DNA from 3 places in the Bradyrhizobium oligotrophicum S58 genome. Region 2 is predicted to be linked to each of the others. Evidence: predicted binding sites of a transcription regulator. Region 2 holds the regulator's gene; each other region holds the start of a gene.
The links. The regulator PhoB, encoded in region 2, activates phosphate uptake and scavenging genes when phosphate is short. The targets are predictions, from matches to a motif close to TGTCATNNANCTGTCAT.

Region 1 (7,696 bases), 4.0 Mb from region 2:
CAGACGTGAATGTCTGAAAAGCAAATGCGGCCGGACAATGCCGGCCGCATTCACATATCGGGTCGATTTTCTACTCGGCCGCGAGGGCGACGGCCACACCAGCGGCTTCGATCGCGACGGCGACCGACTGGATGATGGCAGCGAAGCGGACGGCCGTCTGGACCGTGGCGGCGTTCACACCCGCATCCTGCAGAACCTTTTCGTGCGCGTCGATGCAGGTGCCGCAGCCGTTGATGGCGGACACCGCCAGCGACCACAGCTCGAAATCGGCCTTGTCGACACCGGGATTGGCGATGACGTTCATCCGCAGCCGTGCCGGCATCGTTGCGTACTCCTTGTTCGAGGCAAGGTGCACGAATCGATAGTAGACGTTGTTCATGGCCATGATCGCGGCGGCTGATTTCGCCGCCGCCAAGGCGGCCGGCGACAGCTGCGCGGCTGCGACCGATTCGAGTGCCGTCGTCACCGTCGGATTGCGGGTCGCAATCGCGCAGGCGACGAACAGCCCATATTTGGCCTGCGGCGGTAGCGTCTCATCCGAAGCCATGGACGACAGATTGAGCCTGACGTCCTTGGCGAAGTCCGGGATCTGGGCCTTCAGCTGCTCGATCGACATGATCAAGCAACCTTCAGAGTCTCGCCGCCGACCTCGCGGTTGCAGGGGCAGAGTTCGTCGGTCTGCAGCGCGTCCAGCACGCGCAGCGTGTCCTTCGGTGCGCGACCGACGTTGAGGTTGGTCGCATAGACGTGCTGGATCGTGTTGTCGGGATCGACGATGAACGTATAGCGGTAGGCGACGCCGTCCGGCGAGCGGACGCCGAGACCGTCCACCAGCGCACCCTTGGTGTCGGCGAATTGCCAGATCGGCAGCTTGTGCAGATCCTTGTGGTCGCGACGCCAGGCCAGCTTGACGAATTCATTGTCGGTCGAGCCGCCGAGCACGACCGCGTCGCGGTCGGCGAAGTCGTTTGCGAGCCGAGCGAACTCGGCGATTTCCGTCGGGCAGACGAAAGTGAAGTCCTTCGGATAGAAGAAGATGATCTTCCATTTTCCGGGGAAGCTCGTCTCGGTCAAGGTCTCGAAGGCGCTCTCGCCCTTCTCCTCCTGAAAATGAAAACCGGGCTTCACGCCGACGATTTCGAACGAAGGCAGCTTACTTCCAATTCCGAGCATGTCGCACTCCAAGAAAATATTGCGCTGCAATAGCGAGGCCCGTTGTGCATTGCAAGCGATATGCCATTAGCTATCAACATCAATGCTTTGTCGTAAAGGCGACAGCGGGTTTGATGTTGCTGCGATTGCGAATGAGAGTGATGTTCGGGATCTGCCCAAGACACTGCCACGAGCTTGGGAGCGGAATACGCAGCGTCCGATTCGTGACATTCGGTCGAACGCGCGCGATGCATTCTGAGCGTGCGGCTCATGCCAGGCACAAAGACGAGTTGACGGCGCGGCATCGACCGATCGCCTCACGCCTGGACAATGGTCCTTCTCAGCTGCGGCGGCCCTGCAATTTCTTTGTGCGGTCGCAGTGGCAAAATCGACATCGTGACCGCGACTGCGATGCGGGTTTGACCAAAGCGACCCTGTAAGCGGCAGCAAGGTGACATTCGATCGGCAGCGCAATGCCATCGCCTCTGCTCCCACGTGTCGGGCTGCACGAGGTTGTCAGCTTTTCAGCAGATCGCGTCTGTTATTTCGCCTTGCTGCTGTACCGCGCGACCATAGTCTCCTCGCGGACTTGCAAAGGCCTGGGACGATTTCCCCAGCGTGAGCAGGCTGACGCCCACACAAAGACCAACGGAGACGATCATGGACCTGGGATTGGCCGGCAAGAGCGTGCTGGTGACAGGTGGCAGCAAAGGTATCGGACTTGCGATCGCGGAGTTGTTTGCCGCTGAGGGCGCAAACGTGGCGATCTGCGCGCGCGATGCGGAAGCGGTCGGCAAGGCGGTGACGAAGCTCACGGCAAAGGGTGTCAAGGCGTGGGGGCAGGTGATCGACGTTGCCGATGCCGCTGCGCTGAAGGGCTGGGTCGACGGCGCGGCGCAGGAGTTCGGCGGCGTCGATTGCGTGGTCTGCAATGTCAGCGCGCTCGCCGTCGGCGATTCGCCGGAGACATGGGAAAAATCCTTCCGGATCGACATGATGCATACGGTCAACTCGGTGGCGGCGGCCGTACCCTATCTCGAGCAGTCGACATCGGCTTCGATCAACATCATCTCCAGCGTGTCTGGATTTGAAGTCGACTTTGCCGCGGGATCCTATGGGGCGATCAAGGGCGCGCTGATCCATTACGCGAAGGGGCTCGCGCACCAGCTCGTGGCCAAGGGCATTCGCGTCAACGCCGTCTCGCCGGGCAACACGTATTTCGAAGGCGGCATCTGGCAGAACATCGAGAACGGCTCGCCTGACCTGTTCAAGACCGCGATGGGCTTGAATCCAACTGGCCGGATGGGAACCGCAGCGGAGGTGGCATACGGCGTGGTGATGCTGGCCAGTCCATTGGCCAGCCGGATCTCCGGAACCAACCTCGTCATTGACGGCGCTCTGACGAAGGCGGTGTAGGCCGGCTTCCCAACTTCGCTTGAACCACTCGGTTACTTGCCGGTGATTGGCCAGCTTCCGATGATGCTGAAGCGGCTGCTTGCGCCGAGCTGCCGGAACAGCGCAATGCGCTCGATCGCCAGCGTGGCGATCTCGAGGGCTGCGAAGCGGCGCTGGAGCATGGCCAGTATCGGCCGACGTCGTTCGTCGGACAACCGGCATGTCAGCGTCATGTGGAAGCGGAAGTCCTCCATCACGTATTGGTAGCCCCAGCGATCGAGGTGCTCGCGCTGGCGCGGCGTCATCAGTTCTGGCTTGCGCCTGGCGCGGTCATTGGGAGTCATCGGCGCACGAAACGGCTCGAACGCAAGGACACAGGCGGCCGCAAACTCCTGCAGCGCCGGCGACGCCTCACCAGGGATCACTGCGATGAAGCCGCTGATCGCCTCCACGACAGGCCGGATGAGCGGAATGGTCCGAGGTGTCGCGGCGAAGTCGGCGCAGGCCTCACATAGCTCGGCCTCGGTGCGCGCGTCGGCCAGCGCAAATGGCGCCTTCAGCGTGGCATGGAAGCCGTATTTGCGGGCGTCAGCGGTCAGCTCGGACCAATCTGGAACCGCGTCGGTGATCTCGCGCGGGAAGTCCAGCCCGCAGCCGACCCAGGCATCGTAACCAAGCAGACTGGCGCCGAATCTGGCGAGCGGCGCATCTGCCGCCGGTGCGTAGTAGATTGCGTAACGCGGGAAATCGGTCATGAGAACGTTACTCTGCCGCGGCCGCGCGCGGCGCCACGGCGGTGCTGAGGCGATTGGTCTCGGTGAGGTAGACCAAGCGGCCGGCTGCGATCACGGCAACGACGCGCGGGCGCATCGGCGCGCTGTCATCCACGAGGATGATATCCGCACGTTGCCCCGCGGCGAGAGCGCCGCGATCCGACAAGCCCGCGGCATGCGCCGGGCCAGCCGAGATCAGGCTCCACGCGCGAGGCAAAGAGAGAATGCGGTCGGCGACGAGGCGGTAGGCGGCCAGCAGCGGAGCTGGATAATAATAGTCGGACGCCAGCACCGAGCACAGGCCCTTGCTGATCATCTCGCTGGCCTTGGTCCAGCCGGTATGGCTGCCGCCGCGGACGACGTTGGGGGCGCCAAATACGATTGCATCGCCACCCGCAGCGGCCTCGCGCGCGGTCTCCTCGTTGACTGGAAACTCCGCGATGCCCACGCCTTGTCCGCGAAAGGCTCGGCGCATCTCGGGACTCTCGTCATCATGCGACAGCATCCGGATGCCGGCCTGGCGTGCGGCTTCGGCAAGGCGTGCGATGGATGCCGGCACGGCGTCGGCGCGCGCGGCAATGCGTTGGACGAGGCGATCGAAATCGTCGCCGGACAGGCCGGCGCGATCCACCATGCGCTGACGCTTGTGAGGCTTGTCCAGGCTCGCGACGGTGGAGTCCATGTGGTCGTTGAAGGCGAACAGGTCGATCCGCTGTGCGGCGAGCAGCCCGCGGATTTCGTTCTCGTCGTCGAGATTGTAGGTCTCGTGACGCAGGTGGAAGCGGGTGTCGGCGGCGAGCCGCGGCCGCAGCGCTTCGATCGATTCCAGCAGGTGACGCGCATTGGCGGCACTGCGCAGCCCGGGCTCCCATGACCAGGTGGCCGCATGGAAGACCGTGGTGATGCCATTGCTGACCGCCTGGCGATCGCTGTCGATCAGCGCGACGTCGATCGGAAAATCGACGCCTGCGCGGGGCATCATCTGCCGCTCGAAGGCGTCACCATGGATATCGACGATGCCGGGCAGCACCGCAAGTCCACCTGCGTCGAGGTCGAGACCGGCGTGGCCGGAGGCGTCGAGCCTGGAGATCAGGCCCTCGGAAATCGTCAATGATGTGTGGGTGAGATCAGGGCCGATCAGGCAGCGGCCACCGGAGATGAAAATATCAGTCATGGGGCGGCACTCTGCCGCACCCTGTGCGCTGCGTCGAGTGCTCCTTCATGCTTGTCCAGAAACTCGGTGATCCCGAGCCTGCGGAAATCCGGCAGCGCGGCGCGCAGTGCCTCGTGCTCCCAATCCCACCAGGCGAGATTGACGAGGCGCTGCTCGATCTCGAGCGGAAAGCGGCGCTTGATCGGTCGTGCGGGATTGCCGGCCACGATCGTGTAGGGCGGCACGCTCTTGGTCACGATGGCGCCAGCCGCCACGACCGCGCCGGTGCCGATGTTGCGGCCAGGCAATATGATCGCGCCATGGCCGATCCAGACATCGTGCCCAATGTCGACGTGATGTTCTCTGCGCCAGGCGAAGAACTCCGCATCGTCTGCTTCGCCAGGGAAATAGGAACTGGCGCGGTAGGTGAAGTGCGCCTGGGTCGCGCGGTGCATCGGGTGGTTGCCCGGATTGATCCGGGTCATCGCCGCGATCGAGCAGAACTTTCCGATCGTCGTGTAGGTGATCTGGGCGTCGTTGACCACGTAGGAGTAGTCGCCCATTGTCACCTCCTGAAGGATGGTGCGGGCGCCGACCTCGCAATAGATGCCGAGCCCTACATCCTGAAGTTTCGCCGAGGGATCAACGGTAGGAGTTATCGAAAGCGATTTGCCGGCCATCTCAAGTCCTGTCTTCACTCCGGGGAGTGTGTATGTCGTCCACTATGACGGATGCATGACGTCCGCATGACCGTGGCGGCATGTGCACGACTGTGGCGCTGCAGTGCCATTGTCACATAACTGTAGAATCCAGACGCTAGCGATACGGCAAAGCGAGGCGTCTGGAGAATTCAATGCTGGTGGTGGATGGCCTGACGTGCCGGTTCGGCACGAGAGCCGCGGTCGACAATGCATCGTTCTCTGTTGCACCCGGCAGCTTCGTCGGCGTGATCGGGCGTTCGGGCGCCGGCAAGTCGACCCTGCTGCGCTCCATCAATCGCCTGAGCCCGGTGACCGGCGGACGCATTCTCTTCAAGGATCTCGATGTGACCGCGCTGCGCGGCCGCGACCTGCGGCAATGGCGTGCGCGCTCGGCGATGATCTTCCAGCAGTTCAACCTGGTCGGCCGTCTCGACGTGCTGACGAACGTGCTGATGGGACGGCTGGCCGAGATTCCGTCGTGGCGCTCGCTGGCGCAGCTCTGGCCGGCTGAGGACGTCGCCGTGGCGATGTCGGCACTGGAGCAGTTCGACATGGCCTCGCTCGCCGCGCAACGCGCCGATCAGCTCTCGGGCGGCCAGCAGCAGCGCGTCGCGATCGCGCGCGCGCTGGTCCAGAACCCGGATATCATTCTCGCGGACGAGCCGATCGCCTCGCTCGATCCCCGCAACACCAAGATCGTGATGGACGCGCTGCTTCGCATCAACAAGCATTTCGGCATCACGGTGGTCTGCAACTTGCATTCGCTCGATCTCGCGCGCGGCTATTGCGATCGCCTGATCGGCATGGCGACCGGGCGGGTCGTGTTCGACGACGTGCCGGCGGCGCTGACGGCGCAGATTGCGCGCGAGCTCTACGATCTCGAAGCCGATGAGGTCATGGACAAGGTCCATCCCGCACCGGCGGCAACCGTTCCGGCCCTCGGCGAAGCCGCCGTGGCCTGACAAGCGGATTTCTGCAACCTCCGCTCCCGCATCGCGCTGGGGTGAGGCCTGTTACTTACTGCAACAAGAGGGCATGTTATGATCAATCGTCGCATCGTTCTGGCGGGCGTCGCCGCGCTGGCTTTCACCGCCTCGGCTGCGGCCGAGGACTGGAAGGCGAAATATCCCGAGCTGACCTTCGCGGTGGTCCCGGCGGAGAACGCCTCGGGTGTCACCGAGCGCTGGACGCCGTTCGTGAACTACCTGTCGAAGGAGCTCGGCGTGAAGGTGACGCTGCGCATCGCCAACGACTATGCTGCCGTCATCGAGGGCCAGCGCGCCGGCAACATCCACATCGCGAGCTATGGCTCGGCCTCGTTCGCCCGCGCCCGTCTGACCGGTGTCAAGACCGATGCCTTCGCCAACGACATCAATTCCGACGGCAGCACCGGTTATTACTCGGTGTTCTTCGTCAAGGCGAGCAGCCCGTATCAGAAGGTCGAAGATCTCAAGGGCAAGAATCTCGGCCTGGTCGATCCGAACTCGACGTCGGGCAACAACGTGCCGCGCTTCGAGCTCAACAAGATGGGCGTCACCGATGCCGAGACCTATTTCGGCAAGGTGGTGTTCACCGGCAGCCACGAAAACGCCGTGCTGGCCCTGTCCCAGGGGACCGTCGATATCGCGGCCAACCAGTGGACGAGCGACAATGACTCGACTCTGGCGCAGATGCTGACCAAGGGCATGCTGAAGAACGCCGACGGCTCGCCGATGAAGAAGGAGGACTTCCGCATCATCCACAAATCGGCCCCGATCATCAACGGCCCCTATGCCTATAATTCGGATCTGCCAGCTGAGCTGAAGTCGGCGATCGCGAAGGCCTTCTCCGAGGCGCCGACGAAGGACAAGGCGGCGTTCGACCGTCTCTCCGACGGCCAGAAGAAGGGCTTCCATCCCGCCACGACCAAGGATTGGGATGGCACGATCGACCTGATCAAGTTCGTTGACAGCCTGCGCAAGAAGGCGTCCTGACCGACAGCCCACCGAGACGAGTCGGGTCCCCGTGGCCCGGCTCGTCTCCTGCAAAGATCCGAAGCGCCTGAATCGAGAGCAGCACGACCCGATGGCGATTGCCGTTTCGATCCTTCCAAGCCAGCAGCTTGCGGCTCTAAACGAGGCCTATCGCCGGGCGATGTCGCAACGTCGGTTGCGTTTCGCGGTCTCGGCGGCGGTGTTCGTGGCCGTTCTCGCCGCCGCAGCCATTGGTGCGGAAGTCAATCTGCGCACGCTCTATACGTATTTCGGCAACTTCGTCAGCTATTTCGATCGCATCTTCACGCTTGACGACGGCCATCGCGTCTGGACCAACCTGCCGGAGTGGTTCTGGGGTTTCAAGAAGTGGATCAAGCTGCTCGGCGAGACGCTGCTGATCAGCTATGTCGGCACGATGGCAGGAATGCTCGTCGCTTTCTGCCTCAACTTCCTCGCAGCGGAGAATACCTCGCCGGGGCCATGGGTACGATTCATAGTCCGCCGGCTGCTCGAATTCGCCCGCACGGTCCCCGGCATCGTCTTCGCGCT
Region 2 (7,696 bases):
GACCTCGGTGCCGACGAGCGCCTGCTCCAGCGGGCCCGCAACGCCGTCCGCATCGCGCGGCGAGAAATTCCAACTGGTCGGCGCGATGATCTGAAAGCGCTCGATCCGGCCTGAGCGCACCGCGAGCCAATGGCCAAGGCTACCGCGCGCGGCCTCGACCAGCCCGACGAAGTGGCCGTCGGCCGTCTCGCCGCTGTTCACACAGAATGGCTCGTTGAGACGCAACGCCTTGATCCACTGCTCGATCGACAGCGCGAGCTGCGCGGTTTCGATCAGCCGGGCAATCACGCGGTTGCGGACATTGCTGCCGCCGTCTGCAGTGATCAAGGCGGTGATCAGCTGCTGGCCATTGATCGCCTGTCTGGCGAGAGCGCCGACTTCGACCGGTTCTCCCGCGAGCCGCGGCGCCTTGCACCAGCTGTAGGCGTCGGCCTTGTCGGCATCGGGCACCGTGCGGCTCTCCGCCGGGTCGAGCGACGTCTCGCGCATCCAGGCGTGCGAGACGTCCTCCGTGATCCGATGGGCCGGCAAAGCCTCGATCTCTCCGGCATCAGTACGAATGCCGGCGCGAAAGTGCGCGCCATCGACATCGTGATACGCGCCGAAGCTCATCAGCAGGCCTGGACCCGTGCCGAGATCGTTCAGGGACAATGCATCCGCCACCCGAAGAAAATGCGCGAAATCGCCGCCGCGTCCCTCGCGCCAGCTGTCGAGTTCGTCCGGGGTCGACAATGCAATCACGTTTTCCAGCTTGTCCGCAAACACGACGCGTTCGAGGAAGCCGCGAAATGAGGCCGCGATCGCGTTGAGCCGGATGCGCTCGCCGAGCTCGATGGCGCGCGTGGTGCCGCCCGGCTGGAATGCGAGGCTGTGCGGCCATTTGCCGGCGATGATGCCCATGATCTCCAGCAGGCGCGCGCGTGCAGGCAAGGCTTCGCGGGCAGCGCTGCCCTTGGTCGCAGTGAAGCGCTCCGCCGTGGCAGAATGCCAGGCGTGCGAGGCATACGCGTCGCGGGCGAAGTCGGGCATGAAGAAGATGTAGAAATGCGTCAGATGATCAGCGGCGTTCTCGGCCGCATGCGCGATGTTGGTCGCGAGGATGCCGTTTGGTGCTGCCGCAAGGCCCATGGCCTGGCGCAACGCGGCTGCCGCCGCGATCGATTGCGACACCGAGCAGATGCCGCAGATGCGCGGCGCGATCACCAGGGCGTCGAGCGGTGGCCGTCCCTCCAGGATCTGCTCGAAGCCGCGATAGAGCGGCGCCGTCACTTCCGCTCTGGTGACGCGGCCGCTCTCGATATCGAGCCGGACCTCGAGGTCGCCCTCGACGCGGTTGAACGGGCCGACCGTGATCCGCGTCATGAGCTGCGCTTGTCACTGGGCCGGCCCGGCGGCATCACGACATGATCGGCCGTCGCATTGATCCGCACGCGGCGCGGCGTGGCCGATTTCGACAGCGCTGCGAGCGCCACGAACCAGGCTTTCGGCATGTCGGTCGGCAGGCCGACGGGAATGCCGGCGAGCTTTGCGGTCTGCAGATAATTCTGCGCGCTCTCGAAGCCCGGCGAGGTGCAGGCGATGCAGGCATAGCCCCCCTTGGTGCAGGAGCCGCCGCCGTTCCAGGACCGCTGATTGCAATCGCCGACCGCCTGCGTCGCGCGGCAGCCGAGATGCTCCATCAGGCAGCCGCGCTCCGACATCGTCTCCGCGCTCGCCTTGAACTCGTAGAACTCGTTGCGCGAGCAGCCGTGATGGGCGAGGTGATTGGCGATGAAGGTCGGACGGCCGACCGTGTCGAGGCCGTCTGCACCCAGATCACCACTGGTGAGTGCCAGCAAGCTTTCCATCATCCAGCCAGGATGCGGCGCACAGCCTGCAACGTTGATCACCGGCAGCCCGCGCTTCGAACGAAAGCCGGCGCCGAGCGCGCCGCCGACGTCGCTGCCCTCGAACTGCAATCCGACCGCATCGGTCGGATTGATGCCCGCAGCAGGAATGCCGCCATAGGCCGCGCAGCTGCCGACGGCGACGACGTAGTCGGCGAGCGGCGCCAGGTCGAGCAGCCAGTGATAGATCGAGCGGTTGGTGCCCGCGAGCATGTTGAAACGCCCGCTCAAGCTGGGTCCGCGCGCCACCGAGCCTTCGAGCACCAAAAGATCGAGCCGCTCACGGCCGTCGCGGATTGCCTCCAACAGCTCAACGACTTCGTCTCCGGTCTGCTCGCTGACCGAGGGATGCCAGATGAGGTCAATGCCGGATTGGCGCAATTCGTCGAACCAGCCCGAGGCGCCGCTTTCCAGGATCGACATGGTGCAGCCGCCGCAGCTCGCGCCCTGCAGCCACAGCATCCTGGTCATTCCCTCCGAGCCGACCGTCATGAGGCCTCACTGCTAGCCCGTTTTCTACGTTCCGCTTCGTGTCACCGGCCGGTTTAGCGCCACCGCAGGAACGCTGGCAAGCGCTTCACTCGGCACCGGGTCCGAACCTCGCGCCCGGCGGCCGAACACCGCGACGGCCCAGATCAGTCCAAACAGGCCGATCGCAACGATACCGAGATTGGCGATGTCATCACCGAGCGCGGCTGCGACATCGGCCCATCCCCCAGTCAGGCCCAACCTCGGCGCCAGCAAAGTGAATGCCTCGACGCTGCCGATCACCAGCGCGATGGCGACCGACAGACCAGTGATCACCAGATTGTAGCGCCGCTTGCGCGCGGGGTCGGTCAGCGCCCAGCGATAGGCGCCGACCATCAGCATGCTGTCGGCGGTGTCGACGGTTGCCATTGCAGCCGCGAACAGCGCCGGGAACACCAGCACATGGGCGAGGCTCGCGCCGCGCGCGGCCTCGGTCGCCGACAGGCTGAGCAGACCGATCTCGCTCGCGGTATCGAAGCCGAGGCCGAACAGGAAACCGAGCGGATACATATGCCAGGCGCGTCCCACCAGGCGCAGCACGGGGCGCAGCAGGCGAATGAGGATGCCACGTCCCGTGTTTCCAGCTGTCTCGGACTGCGGTTGGGCCGGCCAACGCCAGAGGTTCACGAACAGAATGAGGTTCGCGAACGCGATCAGCAGCAGGAAGCCAGCCGACACCGAGGTACCGATCGCACCGCCGATCGCGCGGATCGCACTCTCCTCACTCAACAGGTCAGCGCCAGCGACGAGGCTCACCACGATGGTCGCGATGACGACGACACTGGAATGGCCAAGCGCAAAATAGAGGCCTGCGGCGCGCGGTGTGTCGCCATCCTGCACCAGCTTCCGCACGACGTTGTCGATCGCCGCGATGTGATCCGCATCGACCGCATGGCGCAGTCCGAGCAGCCAGGCCAGCATCGCGGTGCCGACGATGGCCGGACGGTCAGCATACAGCGAGAACGCCCACGTCCAGGCGAGCGCATTGGCCGCGACCAGCCCGGCGACGAGCGCCACGTTCCGGCCCGGCGGCGACCGCCACCACAGCAGCGAAGGCCGCGGGACCCGAGGATGATCAATTGGAACAATCGTCATACTCAGACAATAGCAAGAGCCGCGCCAGTCAGGTCAAGGCCCGGCTGCAGGCGAAAGCTGCGGAGAAACCAGAGTTTGCGATGCCGGCGCCTTCCGTATCGGCCTGTTTGCTTGGCAAACCACTATCCAGCTGCGCACAGACAATGACCAGTCACCTGGAACTCCCTCCCCTGTCTCGCCGCGGTCACCGCGCCGAGGCACTCTGCGCCGCGATCTCGCGCTTCACGATCGCCTCGAACTGGCTCGCGGGGGCGGCGAACATCAGCCGGGTCTCCTCGTGGAACGCGGAGAAGATGCCGACCACGGCAGGCGTGCCGCCGACCTCGGCCATGATCGGCGAGCCCGAATAGCCGAAATTGGCCAGGCAATGCACCGTCAGCAGCTTCGCGTCCTTGGTCATGCCGGCGCTGCAATTGCGCTGGCCGGTGGGCGAATAACGCCGCTCCTGGCCGTAGCCGATCTCGGAGATGGTACCGGCTGCCGTCGCCGCCGCGAGCTCCTCGCGGGTAAGTGCCTTGACCGCGACCGGCCGCGACGGCAGCGCATCCTTCAGCACGATCAGCGCCCAATCGGCGGGCGAACGGTCGAGCGACCATTTGTCGTGCTGGGTCGGGACGAAGTCCGGCGCCACGATCACCCGGTCGGCGACCGATGACGCCGCTGGGGTCCCCTTGTTCATGCCGGCCAGAAAGCGGACGTTGCCGGGGCTGACCTGCGCCACACCGTTGAACACGCAATGCGCCGCGGTGAGCACGACTCTGGGTGCCACCAGCGTGCCGGTGCACCAGCCGCCGGTCGAGTATTGCGCGACGGTGACGACGCCGATCGACGACGCCGGCCATGAGGTGGGATCGACGACCTCGCCGATGTGCCGGTCGAGCCCCAGCAGCTGCTCGGGACGCGGAGTGGCGACGCCCGCCTCCCCCGATTCCGGCTTCGGCTGCCAGGCCGCGATCATGGTCTCCGCCTGGCGCCGCTGCGGCTCGGTCAGCTTGACCCGCTGCACGTCGCGACCGGCCGATCGCACGCCGTTGCGGCCGGCCATCACCAGCCAGGCATAACCCTGCACGCAGTCCTGCTGCACGCCGCGGCCGTCGAGCAGCATCAGGCCCAGCATGTATTGCGACTGGGCAAAACCCTGCGCGGCGGCGCGAATGAACCAGCGGCTGGCTTCGCCATAATTGGAGGCAACACCCTCGCCATTCACGTAGGCGATGCCGAGATAGTGCTGCGCGACGGCAAGCCCCTGATCGGCCGCCTTGCGGTACCAGGTCAGCGCCTCGGCGGGATTGCGTGGCACGCCCCAACCGAACGCAGCCATGAAGCCGACATCGAACTGCGCCCGTGCATCGCCCTTGGCCGCCAGCGGCAGCAGCCGTCGCAGCGCCGCCGCGTGCTGCCCATTGCCTGCCGCCGCGACCGCGTCTTCGAGTTCGGCGGCCGAGGCGCCCGCCACGCTGGCGAGCAGCACGGCAAGACATATGATGATCGTCTTGATCAAGGGCGTCCGCTGCGACCTGAATCGTCCTGAAGGGTCCTCCACCCAAGATCATCAACACGGCGGCGGCGTGGCGGAAAGCGGACCGCGGCCTCCTTAATCAGGTCCGCTCGCGCGTCACGCCTGCTCGGATTTGGCGAACCGGTCGTCGAGCGCATAGCCGGCGCCGCGCACGGTGCGGATCGGGTCCTGCTCGCGGCCCGGATTGAGCAGCTTGCGCAAACGGCCGATGTGAACGTCGACGGTGCGCTCGTCGATGTAGATGTCGCGGCCCCAGACGCTGTCGAGCAGCTGCTCGCGGCTGAACACCCGCCCGGGATGCTCCAGGAAGAATTCGAGCAGGCGGTATTCGGTCGGGCCGAGATCGATCGGCCGGCCCGAGCGCGCGACGCGGCGCTTCTCGCGGTCGAGCTCGATATCACCATAGGACAGCACGGTCGCCAGCCGCTCCGGGCTCGCCCGGCGCAGCAGGCCCTTCACGCGCGCCAACAGCTCCGGCACCGAGAACGGCTTGACGATGTAGTCGTCGGCGCCGGTGGCCAGCCCGCGCACGCGCTCGCTCTCCTCGCCGCGCGCGGTCAGCATGATGATCGGCAGCTGCCTGGTCTCGGACCGCGCGCGCAGGCGGCGGCACAGTTCGATGCCGGACAGGCCCGGCAGCATCCAGTCGAGCACGACGAGATCGGGAACGCGCTCCTTCAGCCGCGTGTCGGCCTCGTCGCCGCGCGCCACGGTCTCGACCTCATAGCCCTCGGCTTCGAGGTTGTAGCGCAGCAGCGTGGTCAGCGCCTCCTCGTCCTCCACCACCAGAATTCGCGCGCCCATGTCTGAACCGTCTCTCTCAGTTACCGGGGATCGTCGACGCGAAGCTCGTCATGTCGCCCTTCGGGCGCTTGTCCATGATCTGCTGGCCTTCGATCATATAGAACACCGTCTCGGCGATGTTCGTGGCGTGATCGCCGATGCGCTCGATGTTCTTGGCGCAGAACATCAGGTGGATGCAGAACGAGATGTTGCGCGGATCTTCCATCATGTAAGTCAGGAGCTCGCGGAACAGCGAGGTACAGATGGCGTCGACTTCCTCGTCGCCCTTCCACACCGTCATCGCCGCCGGCAGGTCGTGCGCGGCATAGGCGTCCAGCACCGTCTTGACCTGCGACTGCACCAGGTCGGTCATGTGCTCGAGCCCGCGGATCAGCTTCAGCGGATGGAAATCGCTCTCCAGTGCCGCGACGCGCTTGCCGATGTTCTTGGCGAGATCGCCGATGCGCTCCAGATCGGTGGCGACACGCATGGCGCCGACGATCTCGCGCAGATCGATCGCCATCGGTTGGCGCCGGGCGATCGTGAGCACCGCGCGCTCCTCGATGATGCGCTGCAGCTTGTCGACGTCGGCATCGGTGGCGACCACCTTCTGGCCGAGCGCCACATCGCGCCGCACCAGCGCATCGACGGAATCGACGATCAGCCGCTCCGCGAGGCCGCCCATCTCCGACACCAGCCGGGTCAGGTCCTGCAGATCGCTGTCGAACGCCTTGGCGGTATGTTCACTGGCCATGATGATCTCCTGAAGGCATTGCTGTCGGCCTCAGCCGAACCGGCCGGTGATGTAATCCTGGGTCCGCCGATCGCTCGGCGAGGTGAAGATCTTGCTGGTGTCGTCGAACTCGATCAGCTCGCCGAGATACATGAAGGCGGTCTTGTCGGAGACGCGCGCCGCCTGCTGCATGTTATGCGTCACGATGGCGATCGTATAGTTCTCGGCGAGCTCCTGGATCAGCTCCTCGACCTTAGCGGTTGAGATCGGATCGAGCGCCGAGCACGGCTCGTCGAACAGGATCACCTCCGGCCGCACGGCCACGGTGCGCGCGATGCACAGGCGCTGCTGCTGGCCGCCGGACAGCGACAGGCCCGAGGCGTTGAGCTTGTCCTTGACCTCGTTCCACAGCGCACCGCCGCGCAGCGCCTTCTCGACCCGGTCGTCCATCTCGGACTTCGAGATCTTCTCATAGAGGCGGATGCCGAAGGCGATGTTCTCGTAGATCGTCATCGGAAACGGCGTCGGCTTCTGGAACACCATGCCGACCCGGGCACGCAGCAGGTTCAGATCGAGCTTGGGATCGAGGATGTTGGTGTTGTCCAGCATCAACTGGCCGGTGGCGCGCTGCCCCGGATAGAGATCGTACATCCGGTTGAAGATGCGCAACAGGGTCGACTTGCCGCAGCCGGACGGACCGATGAACGCCGTGACGCGGTTGGTGCCCAGCGACAGGTTGATGTTCTTCAGCGCGTGGTGATCGCCGTAATAGAAGTTCAGGTTGCGCGCGGTCACCTTGGCCGGCGCTTCGGGAAGCGGCTGGCCGTGCAGAGCGTGATTGGGCTGACTGACGGAAACGGACAGTTCGGTCATTTGCTATTCCTCTCGGCACCGAGAATGCGTGCACCGACGTTCAGGGCGAGCACGGCCAGAGTGATCAGAAGGGCTCCGCTCCAGGCCAGCTGCTTCCAATAAGCGTACGGGCTCTGGACGAAGTTGTTGATGGTGACGGGCAGGTTGGCCATCGTCTTGGAGAGGTTGAGGCTCCAGAACTGGTTCGACAGCGCGGTGAACAGCAAGGGCGCGGTCTCGCCGGCGACACGGGCGGTGGCGAGCAGCACGCCTGTGATGAGGCCCGAGCGCGCCGCACGG
Region 3 (7,696 bases), 1.9 Mb from region 2:
GACCCCCAGACCACGCCAGCGCAGCGCTCGCAGATGCGCCCTGCCGTGTTCATCGTCATCGCCGGGATCCTCGCGATCGTCGGTGCGCTGGCGGGCGCCTATTATTTCGCGATGCGGCCCGTGGTGCTGAAGATCGCCGTCGGTCCACCCGCCAGCGACGACCTCAAGGTCGTCCAGGCGTTGACCCAGGCCTTTGCCCAATCCCACGCCTCCGTTCGGCTGCGGCCGGTGCCGACCGAGGGGGCGGGAGAGAGCGCGCAGGCGCTGGCAGCCGGCAAGGTCGATCTCGCGATCGTGCGCGGCGACCTCGAGGTCCCGAAGAACGCGCAGGCCGTTGCGACCCTGCGCAAGAACGTCGCCGTGCTCTGGGTGCCCGCGGCCGCCAAGGGCAAGGGCCGCAAGGGCGCCGCCAAGATCACCAAGATCTCGCAGCTCGCAGGCCATAAGGTCGGCATCATCGGCCGGACGCCGGCCAATGCCAATCTGCTGAAGGTGATCCTGCACCAATACGGCGTCGATGCCGCCAAGGTCGAGATCGTGCAGTTTCCGATCACCGAAGCAGCGGAAGCCGTCCGCAGCCAGAAGGCCGACGTCTATCTCGCGGCGGGCCCGATCAACAGCAAGATCACGGCGGACGCCGTCGCGGCCGCGAGCAAGGACGGCGGGACTGCGACCTTCCTGGCGATCGACTCGGCCGAAGCCATCGCGCAGAACCATCCCGAATATGAGGCGGCCGAGATTCCGGCCGGCGCCTTCGGCGGTGCGCCGGACCGTCCCGAGGAGGAAGTCAAGACGATCAGCTTCAACCACCACATCGTCGCGCGCAAAGGCCTGGCCGATTCGACGGTGTCGACGTTCACCCACCAGCTGTTCTCGGTGCGCCAGCAATTGTTGTCGGAGTTTCCGCTCGCGGCCAAGATCGAGACCCCGGACACCGACAAGGACGCCGCCATCCCCGCGCATCCGGGCGCCGCGGCGTTCGTCGACGGCGAGGAGAAGACGTTCCTCGACCGCTACAGCGACTACATCTGGTGGGGTCTGATGGCGCTGTCGGCGATGGGCTCGGCCGGCGCCTGGTTCGCGGGCTACCTCAAGCGCGACGAGCGGACGATCAACAGCTCGCTGCGTGACCGGCTGCTGGAGATGATCACGATCGCGCGCAAGAGCGACTCGACCGAGGAACTCGACCAGTTGCAGGGCGAGGCCGACGAGATCCTGCGCAACACGCTGACCTGTTTCGAGGACGGCGCGATCGAGCACGCCGCGCTCACGGCGTTCAACATTGCGCTCGAGCAGTTCCACAACGCGGTCGCCGACCGCAAGCTGATCCTGATGAGCATGCCGGCCAACCTGCAGCGCACCGGAGCGCAATTACGCGCCGCCGGCAGCTGACGCCGCATCACGCGAAACGGGCCACCTCGTCGCGAGCCGGCCGGGCTCGTCCGTGTAATTCCAGCGTCATCAATCTTTCCTAGGTCTGCCCAGCCTTGGCGCGCGCCTGTTCCCCCGCGCCATCACCAGGAGACCCGCATGACGCTTCGAATCGTCCCGCCGCAGACCCGCAGACTGTCCCGCCGCCGCTTTCTGTCGACCGCCGCCGCGGCTGGCGTCACGACCCTGTCGATGCCCTATCTGAGCCGCGCGGCGGATCGGCCGCAGGTCACCCATGGCGTCCAGTCCGGCGACGTCGGCATGGATGGCGGCGTGGTCTGGGCGCGGGCCGACCGGCCCTCGCAGATGACGGTGGAGGTGGCGACGACGGAGTCGTTCAAGGACGCGCGGGCGCTGCCGCCGATCGCGGCGCTGCCCGAAAGCGACTTCACGGCCAAGATGCTGCTGGGGAATCTGCCGAGCGGCCAGGACATCTTCTACCGCGTCAAATTCCGCGACCTGTCGCATACCGCGGTCGAAAGCGAGGCCGTGGTCGGTCGCTTCCGCACCGCGCCGGGCAACAAGCGCGACGTCTCGTTCGTCTGGGGCGGCGACGTCGCGGGGCAGGGCTGGGGCATCAACCCCGACGACGGCGGCATGTTCACCTTCGCCACGATGAAGAAGCACCGGCCGGATTTCTTCCTGCATTCCGGCGACACCATCTATGCCGACGGCCCGATCCAGTCCGAGGTGAAGCTGCCGGACAACAAGGTCTGGAAGAACCTGACCGTGCAGGAAAAGGCCAAGGTCGCCGAGACGCTCGACGAATTCCGCGCCGCCCACAAGTACAATTTCCTCGACGAGAACGTCCGCAGCTTCAACGCCGAGGTGCCGATCTTCGTGCAGTGGGACGATCACGAGGTGACCAACAACTGGTCGACCTCCAAGGAGCTGCCCGGCAGCTACAAGGAGCGCAACATCCAGCTGCTCGCGGCGCGCGCGGCCCGCGCCTTTCACGAAATGTATCCGATGCGCGAAAGCATCGTCGAGCCGGGCCGGGTCTATCGCACCATCAATTACGGCCCGCTTCTCGACGTGTTCGTGCTCGACGAGCGCAGCTATCGTGCCGCCAACGGCGCGAACGACCAGACGACCTATGGACCCGATGCCTATTTCATAGGGCCGGAGCAGATGCGCTGGCTCAAGCAGGCGCTGCTCAACTCGCGCGCGACCTGGAAGGTGATCGCGTCCGACATGCCGCTCAGCCTGATCGTCTATGACGATGCCGCCAACAGGAAAGGCTCGGAGGCCTTCGCGCAAGGCGACGGTCCGGCGCGCGGCCGCGAGCTCGAGATCGCCGAGATCCTGCGCTTCATCAAGACGGCTCCGATCCAGAACACGGTGTGGCTGACGGCCGACGTGCACTACGCGGCGGCGCATTACTACGACCCGAACAAGGCCCAGTTCCAGGACTTCGAGCCGTTCTGGGAGTTCGTTTCGGGTCCGTTGCATGCCGGCACGTTCGGTCCGAACGAGCTCGACAACACGTTCGGTCCCGAGTTGCGCTTCATCAAGGCGCCCGGTCTCGACAAGCAGAACCTGCCGCCCTCGGCCGGCATGCAGTTCTTCGGTCACGTCAAGATCGACGGCGCCAGCGGCCAGATGACCGTGACCCTGCGCGATCGCGCCGACGTCGCGCTGTGGTCGACCACGCTCGATCCGAAGCTGGGCTAAAGGCCCGCTTCCGGATCGGCTAGGACGGAGGCTGCGGCGGCAACTCATCGCGCCGTCGCAGCACCGCCTCCAATGCATCGGTCGGGCACGGCTTCGGCAGCCGCGGCCGGTCGGCGAATGCGGCCGGCACGCGGTCGGCGCCATAGCCGGTCGAGAATGCGAAGGGAATGCCGAGCGTTGCCAGTCGCTCGGCGATGGCGAAGCTCTTTTCACGCACCAGGCCGACATCGAGCAGGGCGAACTGGGGCGCGCGCTCCTCGATCATGGCGAGCGCGGTCGCGACATTGGCCGCAACCCTGATGTCGCCAATGCCGAGTTCGGTGATGGTGTCTTCCAAACCGAGCGCAATGATGGGGTCGTCTTCGACGACCAGCACATGCTGATAGAGCTCGGGCACGCTGGATTGCGAGCTGGTCATGGGATCTGCGGGTTCCAGGATGAGGGGATGGCCCCCGCAGCCGGCGCCTCCTCTTGAGCGCGCTGGCGGGTTCCTGGAACCAAGGCAGCATATCAGAGTTCCTCTGTCGGTGCACTTGTGAACACAAGGCGCACGTATCACGCACATGCGTAGCGCGGGGGATCACGATGCTGAGCCAAGGTGTGACGACGCTTGCCCGGGAGCGGCCCTACAACAACCTGCTGCGGCGGCTGAGTCCGGCCGACTACGCGCTGATCTCGCCCTATATGTCAGAGGACGAGGCGGTGCCGAATGATCTCCTCTACAGCCCCGGGGACGACGTGCAGGTGGTGCATTTTCCCTGCGGGCCGGCGCTCACCTCCTATCTCGTCCCGAATGAGGATGGCCGTGACGTCGAGACCATCCTCGTTGGCCGCGAGGGCGCCGTCGGGGGGATCGTCAGCGAAGGCTTCCTGCCGGCCTATACCCGCATCGTCGTCAAGTTCGGCGGACCATTCGCAAGGCTCCCGCTGTCGCGTCTGGCCGCCGCCAAGCTGCAATCGAAGACGCTGCGCAACGTGTTCGCGCGCTATGCCGATTGCATGCTGGCGCAGATGTTCCAGTCGACCGCCTGCAACGCGATCCATTCGATCGAGCAGCGCACCGCGAAGTGGATCGTGGCGGCGATGGACCGCACCGATGGCGAGCCGATCGTGCCGCTGACGCATGAGCAGCTCGCGACGCTGCTCGGGGTCGGCCGCAGCTATGTCAGCCGGGTCGTCCAGACCTTCCGCGCCGAGGGCATTCTCGATACCCGGCGCGGCGCCTTCATGGTGCGGGACTTCGACGCCCTGAAGCGCCGCTCCTGCCTGTGCAACGAGGCGGTCAAGACCCATTTCGAGGAGGTCCTGCGCGGCGTCTATCCGACCGAGCAGGCCGCGGCGAGCTGACGTCCGCACACGTCATTGCCTTTTCCGTGTGGAACTTGCCATAGTCCGGCAGACAGCCGGGCGATGGAGTCATGGACGGGGCCGCTCTTCACGCGATTTTCGACGTCGCCGCCTGGTTCAGCGCGGCGGTCGCCGGCTGGTGGTTGTCTCGCCGCGGCGGCGTGAGTTTTCCGAGGCAGTCGACCCAATGGCCCTATGTCGCCGCGCTGGTGTTTGGCGCCGGCCTCGGCGCCTATCTGTTCGGCACGCTCAATCTCTGGCTGTCCGGAATGTCCGGGTTGGCGCGCTCGGTCGAGGGCGCGCTCGCCGGCGGCATCGTTGCGGTCGAACTCTACAAATGGCGGCACGGCATCGCCCTGCGTACCGGAGCACGCTTCGCGCTGCCACTGGCGGTCGGCATCGCGGTCGGACGGATCGGCTGCTACGCCGCCGGGATCGACGACTTCACCTACGGCACGCCGACGACCTTGCCGTGGAGCCATGATTTCGGCGACGGCGTACTGCGCCATCCCGTTCAGCTCTATGAGAGCCTTGCGATGGCGGCGTTCGCCGTGGCCTATATCGTCGCGGTGTTCAGGCGAAGCGAAGCCGTCATCGCCAACGGCTTCTATCTCGCGCTCCTGGTCTACGGGCTGCAGCGCTTCGTCTGGGAATTCCTCAAGCCCTACGGGCCGGTGGTTGGCCCGTTCACGCTGTTTCACCTGCTGTCGCTCGCCATTGCCGTCTACGCCCTGGCCATGCTGGCGACGGCGCCACGCGCAAAGGTTCTGCATGAACGCGCCGCTGCGTAAGTCACGCCCCTATGTGTTCTGGGGCCAGACGCAATCCCTGTGCGAGACCTGTCTCGCGCTGGTGCCGACCAAGATCCAGATCCTCGATGACGAGGTCTGGTATGAGAAGCGCTGCCCTGATCATGGCGTGCAGTCGACGCTGGTCTCCGACGACGCGGCCTATTGGCGCCGCTGCAAATCGTTCATCAAGCCGGGCGACACCCCGCTCAGCTTCCAGCGCCGCACCGAGTTCGGCTGCCCCTATGATTGCGGCCTGTGTCCGGACCACGAGCAGCATTCCTGCCTGGCGCTGATCGAGATCACCGATCACTGCAACCTGACCTGCCCGGTGTGCTTCGCCGAGTCCTCGCCGCAGCGATCGCATTTCACCCCGCTCGCCACTGTCGAGCGGATGCTGGATGCGCTGGTGAAAAGCGAAGGCGAGCCGGACCTGGTGCAGATCTCCGGCGGCGAGCCGACGCTGCACCCGCAATTCTTCGACATCCTGGCCGCAGTTCGCGCCCGGCCGATCCGCCATGTCATGATCAACACCAACGGCCTGCGCATCGCGCGCGAGCCGGACTTCGTCGCACGCCTCGCGGAGAACAAGCGCGGGCTCGAGGTCTATCTGCAGTTCGATTCACTGTCACGTGCAGGGCTCACGGATATCCGCGGCGCCGACCTCCGCCGCATCCGCCAGCAGGCGCTGGAAAACCTCGAGCGCGAGGGCATCTCGACCACGCTGGTCGCGACCATCAAGCGCGGCGTCAATGACGACGAGATCGGCGACATCGTCCACCATGCGCTGCAATGGTCATGCGTCCGCGGCGTCACCCTGCAGCCGGTGCAGGATGCCGGCCGCAACGCGGATTTCAACAAGGACACCGACCGCATCATGCTGTCGGAGATCCGCCGCCGCGTCGTCGAGACTGGCGTGTTCGGCGACAACGACATGATCCCGCTGCCCTGCAATCCCGAGAGCATCTCGATCGGCTACGGCCTGCGCAACGGCACGACGGTGCTGCCGCTGACCTCGATGGTGCCGCGGGAGGAGCTGCTCTCGGTGATGCCGAACACGATTAGCCCGGAGAAATATCCGGTCCTGCGGGAAAAATTCGTCGAGCTGTTCTCGCTGTCGTCGGGAGCGCTCAACACGGGTCAACGCGTCGCCGAATTCCTCTGCTGCCTGCCGAGTGTGCAGGTGCCCGACAATCTCGGCTATGAGCACGTGTTTCGGGTGACCATCGTGCAGTTTCTCGACCGCTTCAATTTTTGTGTCGCGAACGTCAAGCGCTCCTGCATCCATTTCGTCACCGAGCGCGGCGAGATCATCCCGTTCGACACCTACAATCTGTTCTATCGCAACGGTGCCATCGACGGCATCCGCGCCCGGCTGGCGGAGGCAGGCGCATGAGCACAGCGCTCATCAGTATTGTTCGGCCGATTGAGGAGCGGAAGCCGTGAGTGAACGCCCGATCCTGCCTCCCGAACTTCCGCCGCCGCAGCAACGGTCCGGCTGCCTGGCCGCGCTCGGGATCATTGCCGGACTCATCCTGCTGTTTCCCATGGCCTGCGTGCTGGTGGTCTTTCCCAATCAGATCACGCGCAACGACCTCGTCAATCCGATCGGGCTGCTGTTCATCGGCGCGGCCGCCGTTGGTCTCGCGCTGATCGTCCTGGCCGTCTGGCCCAGGCGCAGCCGTTCATGACGCGTTCGGCGGTTTGTTCGGTCCCGGAGCGATCCTGGCCGGCATGGACGATGCGGGACTCGCGATGATCGTGCCGGCCCTGCGCCGCCGCCGGGGGCTGAATAGCTCGCTCCGGCTCTGTGGCGCGTTAGCCAGATCTTCGGATCCCGCTCCTCATTCCCGAAAGCAGTCATTGTTTTTTGGCATTTTCTGCCTATATTGCGCCGCAACGCGCTAGGTCTGCCCGGTCGATTGGCCGGGTTTCCTTTTTGGGGTTGCCGGCCCCTGCCGCAGAACGAGTTTCGCGCGCGCGCGTCGCAAAGCTAACAGCTTGATTCGACTATAACAAAGCGCGCGCCCCGCCGGGGACAGAGCACGGGCTCTTAAGAAAGCTTAGAAGACACCGACCATGAACCTCCGTAATATCGCTATCATCGCCCACGTCGACCACGGCAAGACCACCCTGGTCGACAAGCTGCTGCAGCAGTCCGGTACCTATCGCGAAAACCAGCGTCAGGTTGAGCGCGCGATGGATTCCAACGACCTGGAACGCGAGCGCGGCATCACCATTCTGGCCAAGTGCACCTCGGTGCAGTGGAAAGACACCCAGATCAACATCGTCGACACCCCCGGCCACGCCGATTTCGGCGGCGAGGTCGAGCGCATCCTGTCGATGGTCGACGGTGTGATCGTGCTGGTCGACGCCGCCGAAGGCCCGATGCCGCAGACCAAATTCGTGGTCGGCAAGGCGCTCAAGCTCGGCCTGAAGCCGATCGTCGCCATCAA

Region 1: a site for PhoB is predicted at 5,198-5,214, ahead of phnC (phosphonate ABC transporter ATP-binding protein). Genes of this name have one in related genera too.
Region 3: a site for PhoB is predicted at 1,446-1,462, ahead of S58_RS01330 (alkaline phosphatase D family protein). Genes of this name have one in related genera too.

What each region holds. Positions count from the first base shown of each region.
Region 1 is NC_020453.1:2,637,634-2,645,329, forward strand. It holds gene S58_RS11410 (carboxymuconolactone decarboxylase family protein) at 71-616, opposite strand; gene S58_RS11415 (peroxiredoxin) at 619-1,173, opposite strand; gene S58_RS11420 (SDR family NAD(P)-dependent oxidoreductase) at 1,813-2,568, shown strand; gene S58_RS11425 (DUF1045 domain-containing protein) at 2,601-3,302, opposite strand; gene S58_RS11430 (alpha-D-ribose 1-methylphosphonate 5-triphosphate diphosphatase) at 3,310-4,494, opposite strand; gene S58_RS11435 (LbetaH domain-containing protein) at 4,491-5,153, opposite strand; gene phnC (phosphonate ABC transporter ATP-binding protein) at 5,327-6,136, shown strand; gene phnD (phosphonate ABC transporter substrate-binding protein) at 6,215-7,147, shown strand; gene phnE (phosphonate ABC transporter, permease protein PhnE) at 7,239-7,696, shown strand, end outside.
Region 2 is NC_020453.1:6,634,047-6,641,742, forward strand. It holds gene S58_RS28685 (nickel-dependent hydrogenase large subunit) at 1-1,362, opposite strand, end outside; gene S58_RS28690 (NADH-quinone oxidoreductase subunit B family protein) at 1,359-2,378, opposite strand; gene S58_RS28695 (HoxN/HupN/NixA family nickel/cobalt transporter) at 2,403-3,509, opposite strand; gene S58_RS28700 (trypsin-like serine protease) at 3,694-5,010, opposite strand; gene phoB (phosphate regulon transcriptional regulator PhoB) at 5,125-5,832, opposite strand; gene phoU (phosphate signaling complex protein PhoU) at 5,849-6,565, opposite strand; gene pstB (phosphate ABC transporter ATP-binding protein PstB) at 6,596-7,417, opposite strand; gene pstA (phosphate ABC transporter permease PstA) at 7,414-7,696, opposite strand, start outside.
Region 3 is NC_020453.1:280,899-288,594, forward strand. It holds gene S58_RS01325 (TAXI family TRAP transporter solute-binding subunit) at 46-1,392, shown strand; gene S58_RS01330 (alkaline phosphatase D family protein) at 1,531-3,105, shown strand; gene S58_RS01335 (response regulator) at 3,125-3,523, opposite strand; gene S58_RS01340 (Crp/Fnr family transcriptional regulator) at 3,691-4,452, shown strand; gene S58_RS01345 (prolipoprotein diacylglyceryl transferase) at 4,524-5,243, shown strand; gene S58_RS01350 (radical SAM protein) at 5,224-6,636, shown strand; gene S58_RS01355 (hypothetical protein) at 6,683-6,931, shown strand; gene typA (translational GTPase TypA) at 7,320-7,696, shown strand, end outside.